DNA from 2 places in the Peribacillus sp. TE19612 genome. Region 1 is predicted to be linked to the other one. Evidence: a T-box and tRNA genes for the amino acid it is inferred to sense, from the RefSeq annotation. Region 1 holds a T-box; the other holds one or more tRNA genes.
The links. A T-box is a leader RNA that pairs with one kind of tRNA and senses whether it is charged. The one in region 1 lies ahead of glyQ (glycine--tRNA ligase subunit alpha), so its partner is inferred to be a tRNA-Gly.

Region 2: it has a tRNA-Gly gene. The T-box ahead of glyQ (glycine--tRNA ligase subunit alpha) is inferred to sense a tRNA for this amino acid. The anticodon was not compared.

What each region holds. Positions count from the first base shown of each region.
Region 1 is NZ_JBWCCL010000002.1:358,585-362,428, reverse strand. Features, by position in the region: gene glyS (glycine--tRNA ligase subunit beta) at 1-1,452, opposite strand, end outside; gene glyQ (glycine--tRNA ligase subunit alpha) at 1,439-2,335, opposite strand; T-box leader at 2,433-2,609, opposite strand; gene recO (DNA repair protein RecO) at 2,668-3,420, opposite strand; gene ACZ9AO_RS05035 (YqzL family protein) at 3,454-3,597, opposite strand; gene era (GTPase Era) at 3,697-3,844, opposite strand, start outside.
Region 2 is NZ_JBWCCL010000003.1:88,448-92,291, reverse strand. Features, by position in the region: gene queG (tRNA epoxyqueuosine(34) reductase QueG) at 1-400, opposite strand, end outside; gene ACZ9AO_RS06385 (B3/B4 domain-containing protein) at 506-1,174, shown strand; tRNA gene ACZ9AO_RS06380 (tRNA-Gly) at 2,040-2,113, opposite strand; gene ACZ9AO_RS06375 (YbjN domain-containing protein) at 2,306-2,719, opposite strand; gene ACZ9AO_RS06370 (NADP-dependent oxidoreductase) at 3,156-3,844, opposite strand, start outside.

The sequences.
Region 1 (3,844 bases):
GCTCGCCTGCCTTCTTAATGCGTAAGGATCCTGGGAACCTGTCGGAATGACGCCAATAGCGAAGAACGAAGACAAAGTATCAATTTTTTCAGCCAAACTCACAACCGCGCCAATGACTGAAGGCGGTACATCATCATCCGCATGCCTTGGCATATAATGTTCATTGATAGCTGCGGCCACTTCTTTGGCTTCCCCTTTTAAGAGAGCATATTTTTCACCCATATACCCTTGCAATTCAGGGAATTCATAAACCATATTACTTACCAAATCGAACTTGGCAATTGCCGCTGTACGAAGCGCCATTTCTTTTTCCGCCTTTAAATTCAAAGCATCCGCAAGGGCACCGGTCACTTCAGTTACCCGGGCAGTTTTCTCGGCCAATGTACCGATTTCTTCATGATAAACGATGCTGTCAAGCTTTTTCAAAGCATCCGAAATCTCTTTTTTCTGATCTTCTTTATAGAAAAATGCTGCATCCGATAAGCGGGCACGCAATACTTTTTCATTACCTTTAGAAACCTTATCCAAATGGCGGTCATCGCCGTTGCGCACGGTTACAAAGTAAGCAAGCAAGTTCCCTTCCTGATCTTTAACTGGGAAATAACGTTGGTGTTCCTTCATTGATGTGATTAGTACCTCAGCAGGAAGCTCAAGGAATTCTTCTTCAAAATGTCCAAATAACACCGTTGGATACTCTACCAAATTATTTACCTCTTCAAGCAGATCTTCATCGACAGGGATGATCCAGCCTTTCTCCTGCTCAAGCTCTTTAATCTGATCCAATATAACTTGCCGGCGTTTATCTGGATCTGCCATTACAAATTGTTCTTTCAGCGTATCTTCGTACCATTGCGGCTGCTCGATGCTGGCGCTATTGCCTAAGAAACGATGTCCTTTTGTTTCACGGCCCGTTTCCACATCAGCAATGCTGAATGGCACTATTTCATTGCCAAATAAGGCAATCAGCCATTTAATCGGACGGACGAAGCGGAGCTCCTGATTGGCCCAGCGCATATTTTTCGGGAACGTCATGCCGCTGATGATTTCAGCAAGCTCAGATAAAAGCTGAACGGTCTGCTGTCCTTTTATGAATTTATTCACATGGACATATTCCACACCCTTGAGTTCTTTAAAATAAATGTCCTCTGAAGTCATGCCTTGACCCCTGACGAATCCCAATGCTGCTTTAGACCAGTTGCCTTCGCTGTCCAACGCGATTTTTTTGGCCGGACCTTTTGCCTCTTCTTCGATATCCTTTTGGGATTCTTCCACGTCCTTCACCAATACGGCCAAACGTCTTGGTGTGGAAAAAGCTTCAACCGTCCCGAATTCTATCGCTTTTTCCGTTAGCCATTGCTGCACTTTATCTGACAACTGTTTCATTGATGCTGTCACAAAACGGGCAGGCAGCTCTTCCAATCCAATCTCCAATAACAAATCACGCTTGCTCATTTGTATTATCCCCTTTCACTTTCAGGATCGGGAAGCCTAATTTTTCCCGCTCTTCATAGAAGGTTTTGGCAACCTTACGCGCTAAATTACGGCACCGGGCAATATAACCCGTTCTTTCCGTCACCGAGATGGCACCTTTGGCATCCAAAAGGTTAAATGTATGGGAACATTTCAAAACATAATCATACGCAGGATGTACAAGTCCTTCTTCCATTTGTCGATGCGCTTCCTTTTCATACATCGTGAAAAGCTGAAAAAGCATGTCAAGGTCGGAGGTTTCGAACGTATATTTCGAATGTTCGTATTCCGGCTGACCAAATATGTCGCGAACAGTGAATCCATCTGTCCATTCTAGGTCAAATACGTTTTCCTTATCTTGAATGTAAGAGGCGAGACGTTCGATCCCGTATGTAATTTCCACGGAAACCGGTTTACACTCAAGGCCGCCCACTTGTTGGAAATATGTAAATTGCGTGATTTCCATTCCATCAAGCCACACTTCCCAACCGAGTCCGGCACACCCTAGGGATGGATTTTCCCAATTGTCCTCCACAAAGCGAATATCATGCTCGAGCGGATTTATCCCTAAAGCACGTAATGAATCCAAATACAACTCTTGGATATTGTCAGGCGACGGCTTCATGATCACTTGGAACTGATGATGCTGATACAGTCGATTAGGGTTCTCACCATAACGACCGTCAGCAGGACGGCGGGAAGGCTCTACGTAAGCCACGCTCCAAGGCTCCGGTCCAATGGCTCTCAGGAACGTGTATGGGCTCATCGTTCCTGCCCCTTTCTCGACATCATAAGCATTCATCAATATGCAGCCTTGTTCAGACCAATGCTTTTGTAACGTTAAAATCATATTTTGAATATTCATCGTACACCTCCAGGTTATTTAAACGGCTTTTTAAGATTAAAGGTCGGAAACCCATTACATTTTGGCAAACAAAAAACTCCCGTCCCTATGCGAAATGCATAGGGACGAGAGTATACCCGCGGTTCCACCCTAATTGCCGTTTACAAAACGGCCTCTTTTCAAAGCAACATGCTCCGGAAACGCCCTTCCCTGTAAATCCATATCCCGGCTTCCACCGTCCCGGGTTCGCTTTTTATGGAGAATGACAGATACTCTTTTCCATCAACGCAATCTTCTTATTTTGATGATTAGAATTTTATACAAACTAGCATGGAATGTCAATAGGTCAGGACCTAAAACATATCTTTCATCGTATCAATCTGTTTCAGGAACTTTTTTGATTTCAAAAGCAGACCGGAATATTCCTCATAATATGCATCGATGATCTTCCGCAGTTCTTTTTTCGTTTCAGGCTTGACGGAAATGTTTCCGAGCCTTGATAAATCTAAATAATAAAAAATCCGAAGCAATTTGACGGCTGCAGGTGAAATTTTAAAATGATAAGGGTCTTTCCCCAGACAGCGGTGACAGATAAAGCCCGCTTCCCGAAGCGAGAAAGAGAATTCCCCTTCCGTTTCACCACATACTGCACACTGATTCAGCACTGGGTTAATCCCATTGACGGGCAGCATCTTCATTTCAAAAATGAATGTCAAAACCTCCGCGTCATATTCCTCGTTTATGTAATGCAAAGTTTGCGAAAGCAATTCATACAAATATGGATTCGGTTTCTTATCCTCGACGCTTTTATCAAGCAATTCAACAATATATGAAGCATAAGCGGTGGCAAAAAGATCCTCCCTTATGAAACGGAGTGAATCGACCATTTCGCCTTGCTGAAGACTGCCGAGTCCGGTTGATGTGGTTACAAGAAAATACCCGGAGCAAAAAAGCTGTGTGACGGCTGAAAGCCTGCTGTTAGGTTTACTGGCCCCTCTCGCCATGACGCCAATTTTCCCTAGCTCACGGGTATATATAGTAATGATTTTGTTATTTTCTCCATATGCAGTTCGCCTTATGACAATGCCCTCACATTTTTGGAGCATACCAAGACACCACCCATGCTCGCCAAGGCTAACCTATGAAACAGGAAAATCAATTTCTGCTAGCTCATCATTCAATCCCAAGTGTCTTTCCTGTCTCTCGACTTCTATCTCCTTAAACAGCAAATAGGTGTCCACATTACCTGTTTCAGAGAATAATTCCCAGGTAAAATCCAACATATAAAGCCCACCTTTCATTTTTAACTAGCAATATGAATATCCGACCATATGATTAGCTTGACCGTTTTCCTAACTTTCATGATGCGTAAATTTTGTTAATTAATATTCGCTTTCATTGAAGCCATAATCGCGAAGCTGGCTTGCTTTGTTACGCCAATCCTTCTGTACCTTCACCCACAGTTCCAAGAAAACTTTAGAACCCAATAGGTTTTCGATATCCACCCTGGCACGGCTGCCGACTTCTTTA
Region 2 (3,844 bases), on a different contig from region 1:
CAACCATGGACTTCATCATTGCCCCTGGCACTTTATCTTTAATGAAATTCTCAAGTAACTGCAATTTATTACGGAGAACGGTATGATAATCCGTTCCCCAAGACGCCCGGCAAAAGATCCCGCGGCGTTCACTTTTTGTACTTTGCGGAGCATCCTTCAATTTCGAAGGATAAGCAAGCGCAATCGAAATGATGGATTGCGGTTTATCGAATATCAATTCAGGCCTTACCCTTTTTTCTATATCGGCTTCTTCAAACCCTGACTGGTAATCCAGTTCCTGTTGACGTATCAGCCGACCTTTCAGTTCGGTGAAAGCCGTAGCCGATGTAAAGCCGATTTTATCGATGCCGATTTCCTTACTATATAAAATCACTTCTTGCTTGAATGAGTTCATATCCATATTAATCACCTACGTTCATTCATTATTCCCATTGAAGTTTGAATCCATTTCAAACCATTGCTATCTATGATAAACTAATTGCAATCATTTTTGGAGGTGAAACGGTTGGAAATTACTGTATCAGCTAATCTTAGCAGTAAAATCCCTGAATTCAAAGTCGGGGTCATTACATATGAAAACATCGAAGTCGGTCCCTCCCCGCAAATGGTGAAAGGAAGACTTCAACTATTTCAGGAAGCTCTTTTCTTCGACCTTGAAGAAAAGGAATTGACCGACTTTTCCGGCATTAAAGTGTGGCGGGAAATTTTCAAGGCTACAGGAACGAACCCGTCACGGTATCGTCCCTCCGTGGAAGCCCTTTACCGTCGAGTAAAAAAACAGAATTACTTGACACCCATCCATTCGGCCATCGATTTGAATAACTTCTTCTCACTGTTATATGAAGTTCCGATCGGCATTTATGATGCTGAAAAATTAACAGGAGACATCTCAATTAAGATTGGCGAGGGGTCAGATGGGTATGACGGTTTGAACGGCCGCTTGAATTCCATGGAAAATATGATTACCTCAGCCGATCATGCTGGCGCATTCGGAAGTCCTTACGTTGATTCAGAACGCACGAAAGTCACCGAAGAAACGAAAAAAGCTATCCAAATCATTTATTTACAACCCAATACTCCAATCACGGAAGCAGATCAGCTGACGAAATCCCTGATGGACATGTTCCTTGAAATCCATGGTGGTGAAGGGACTTACTCGATTGTAGAAGGATAATTAAAAATTGAACGAAATTAAACCCTTTCCACAATCGGAAGGGGTTTTTTATGATTTTTCCAATTAATAAAACCAGTCCTCTAGTATCCTTTTATTCAACCGATCGATCCCTACCAAAAAGGCAATAAAGATCACTGGAATTTAAGAGCATAAAGGATCACAAAGTCTTAAACTTGATTTGGGATGAATCTAGCCTACGGACTATTCTTAAATTACATTCCAGTTGATTCCAGAAACCCGCTCCCTCTCCGCCGACTGTCTGCCAAGCCTCCTCGACGTAAACGTCTCCGGGGTCTCGACTAGCCAGTTACTCGGCTGGAGTGTCGCAAATTTCTTCCATCCTTTAAGGGTTACTGTAAAAAAAACTCTAGGATCACCTCGTCTTAAACTTGGTTCAGGTGTGTCCAGCCTACTGTTTTTCTGAAATCTCATTTCAGTCGATTCCAGAAACCCGCTCCCTCTCCGCCGACTGTCTGCCAAGCCTCCTCGACGTAAACGTCTCCGGGGTCTCGGCTAGCCGGTTTACAATGGTTACTTTCTGCCTTTCGATTGATAATAATCGATGCTACATAAGCCTGGCACGCCTTTCTCTTCCCCATTAACAAAAAAAGCACAAACTTAGTCAAACTGATTCTACTAACGTAGTTAATCAAATTGACTACGTTTGTGGTGCATCGAAATCCCCACACTCCCGGATGAAGGATAATCAAAAATTAAAGTCCATTTTTCGGGTATGACATACTGTATTACCGCTTCGACGAAATGCAAAAAAAAATCCTACTGTAAACAGTAGAATTCTTGTAATAATATTTAAACGCAAAGCTTCGTTCTCCAGGTAACGAAACCCTACGTTATGAGTATGTATTGGAGCGGGTGAAGGGAATCGAACCCTCATCATCAGCTTGGAAGGCTGAGGTTTTACCACTAAACTACACCCGCATATTCTTGTAGAAGTTTGTCGAATTACCAATCAACAAAATTAATTATATAGTCTAATGTGAAAAAATGCAATAGTTCTTTTTAAAAAAAATTAATAATTAGCGTATTGTAAAATTAATATATTCATTCACTCTAGTAAAAATGTTAAAAAGTCCCCTGATTGAAGAGAACTTTTTCATCCTATATGGTGATTTAAGACCAAATGACTTCCATTAACCGCGGATAAACCTGCTGTGCCGTTTCAAGCAGCATGATTAACTTCCTGAACGCCAGATCCGGTACGATATCACCCTCAATGGAGTATGAATACCGAATGGAAATGGTCCCATTTTCCTCATACAGCTTAGAATACCTAAAATTAGCATTATATTCATTCAATAGTGTATGTATTTCCTGTTTCTTTTCAGGATTCTTCAACTCGGCGACGTTAAAGCAAAATAAGTCCGCCACATTTTCATCTTGATTGAAAGCAAATACTAAAAGGACCTTCCAGCCATCCTTTAACTTTTGCTCAGCCCTAAAAAAGGTGGTGCCATCTTCATTCAACTCATTCATATAGATTTTCTCACTACTTAAAAAATCACGAAATTTAGCAACGTTTGACATGGTTCATCACCTTTCTCTTTGTAATTACATTTTATAATGAAAACTGGCATTTTTACAGACTTTTCTATAAACCTACCAATTTCATCCTATTAATAAGGCCGAATAATCACTCATTTAAAGAAAGGGAGTCAAATATGAACTCCCATAATAGGATCAATTAGATTGATTAGCCAGTTGCTGCTCCGCAAAACTGAAGCGCATCTTGCAGGTCCAAAATTCCCTGGCGGATTTTTGAGTATCCTTCAAAGGGTATATATGTCGCAAGCACAAAGCAATATCCTTCATATGGATCAAAAGATACCACTAAAGGTAAAAAGGATCATATTTTAACTTGAAAGGAAAACGGCCTTTCCCCGATTGAAATCGAAAAAAGGCACTTTTGTATAGGCTTAAAAATCACAACGAAGGACCTTCCTCAGCTTTAATTCCATAAAACTTATAGTTGAGCGAATTCGGGTTCCGCAACTTTTACAAGCTGTTTTCCGAGGTTCGTTCCTTTAAACAAACCTAAAAATGCATCCGGTGTGTTTTCGAACCCTTCAATAATCGTTTCTTCATACTTCAGCTTTCCTTCTTGAAGCCACTTACCTAATTCCGTAGCACCCTCCTGGAATCTAGCGGCATAATTTCCAACTGTGAAACCTTTCATTAGTGCACTGGTTTTGATCATTGCCGATTGCAGACGCGGTCCTAGATCTTTTCCTTCCGCGTTATATGAGGAAATCGCCCCGCATAATGGAATTCGGGCATTCGCATTCAAAAGTGTAAAAACAGCATCGGACACCTCGCCGCCCACATTATCGAAATAAACATCGACTCCATCAGGAACAGCATTGGCTAAATCTGTTGCAAAACTATCACTTTTATAATTTACGGCTCCATCAAATCCGAGCTCTTTCGTTAAATACTCAAGTTTTTCATCTGAACCAGCGATGCCAACAACCTTCGCACCTTTAATCTTAGCAATTTGTCCGACTACTGAACCGACTGCTCCAGCCGCTCCTGAAACGACTACCGTTTCACCTTCTTGAGGTTTACCAATATCAAGCAAACCAAAGTAAGCAGTTAAACCGGTCATTCCAAGAATCCCTAAATGAGTTGTGACCGGAGCCACCTTGGGATCAA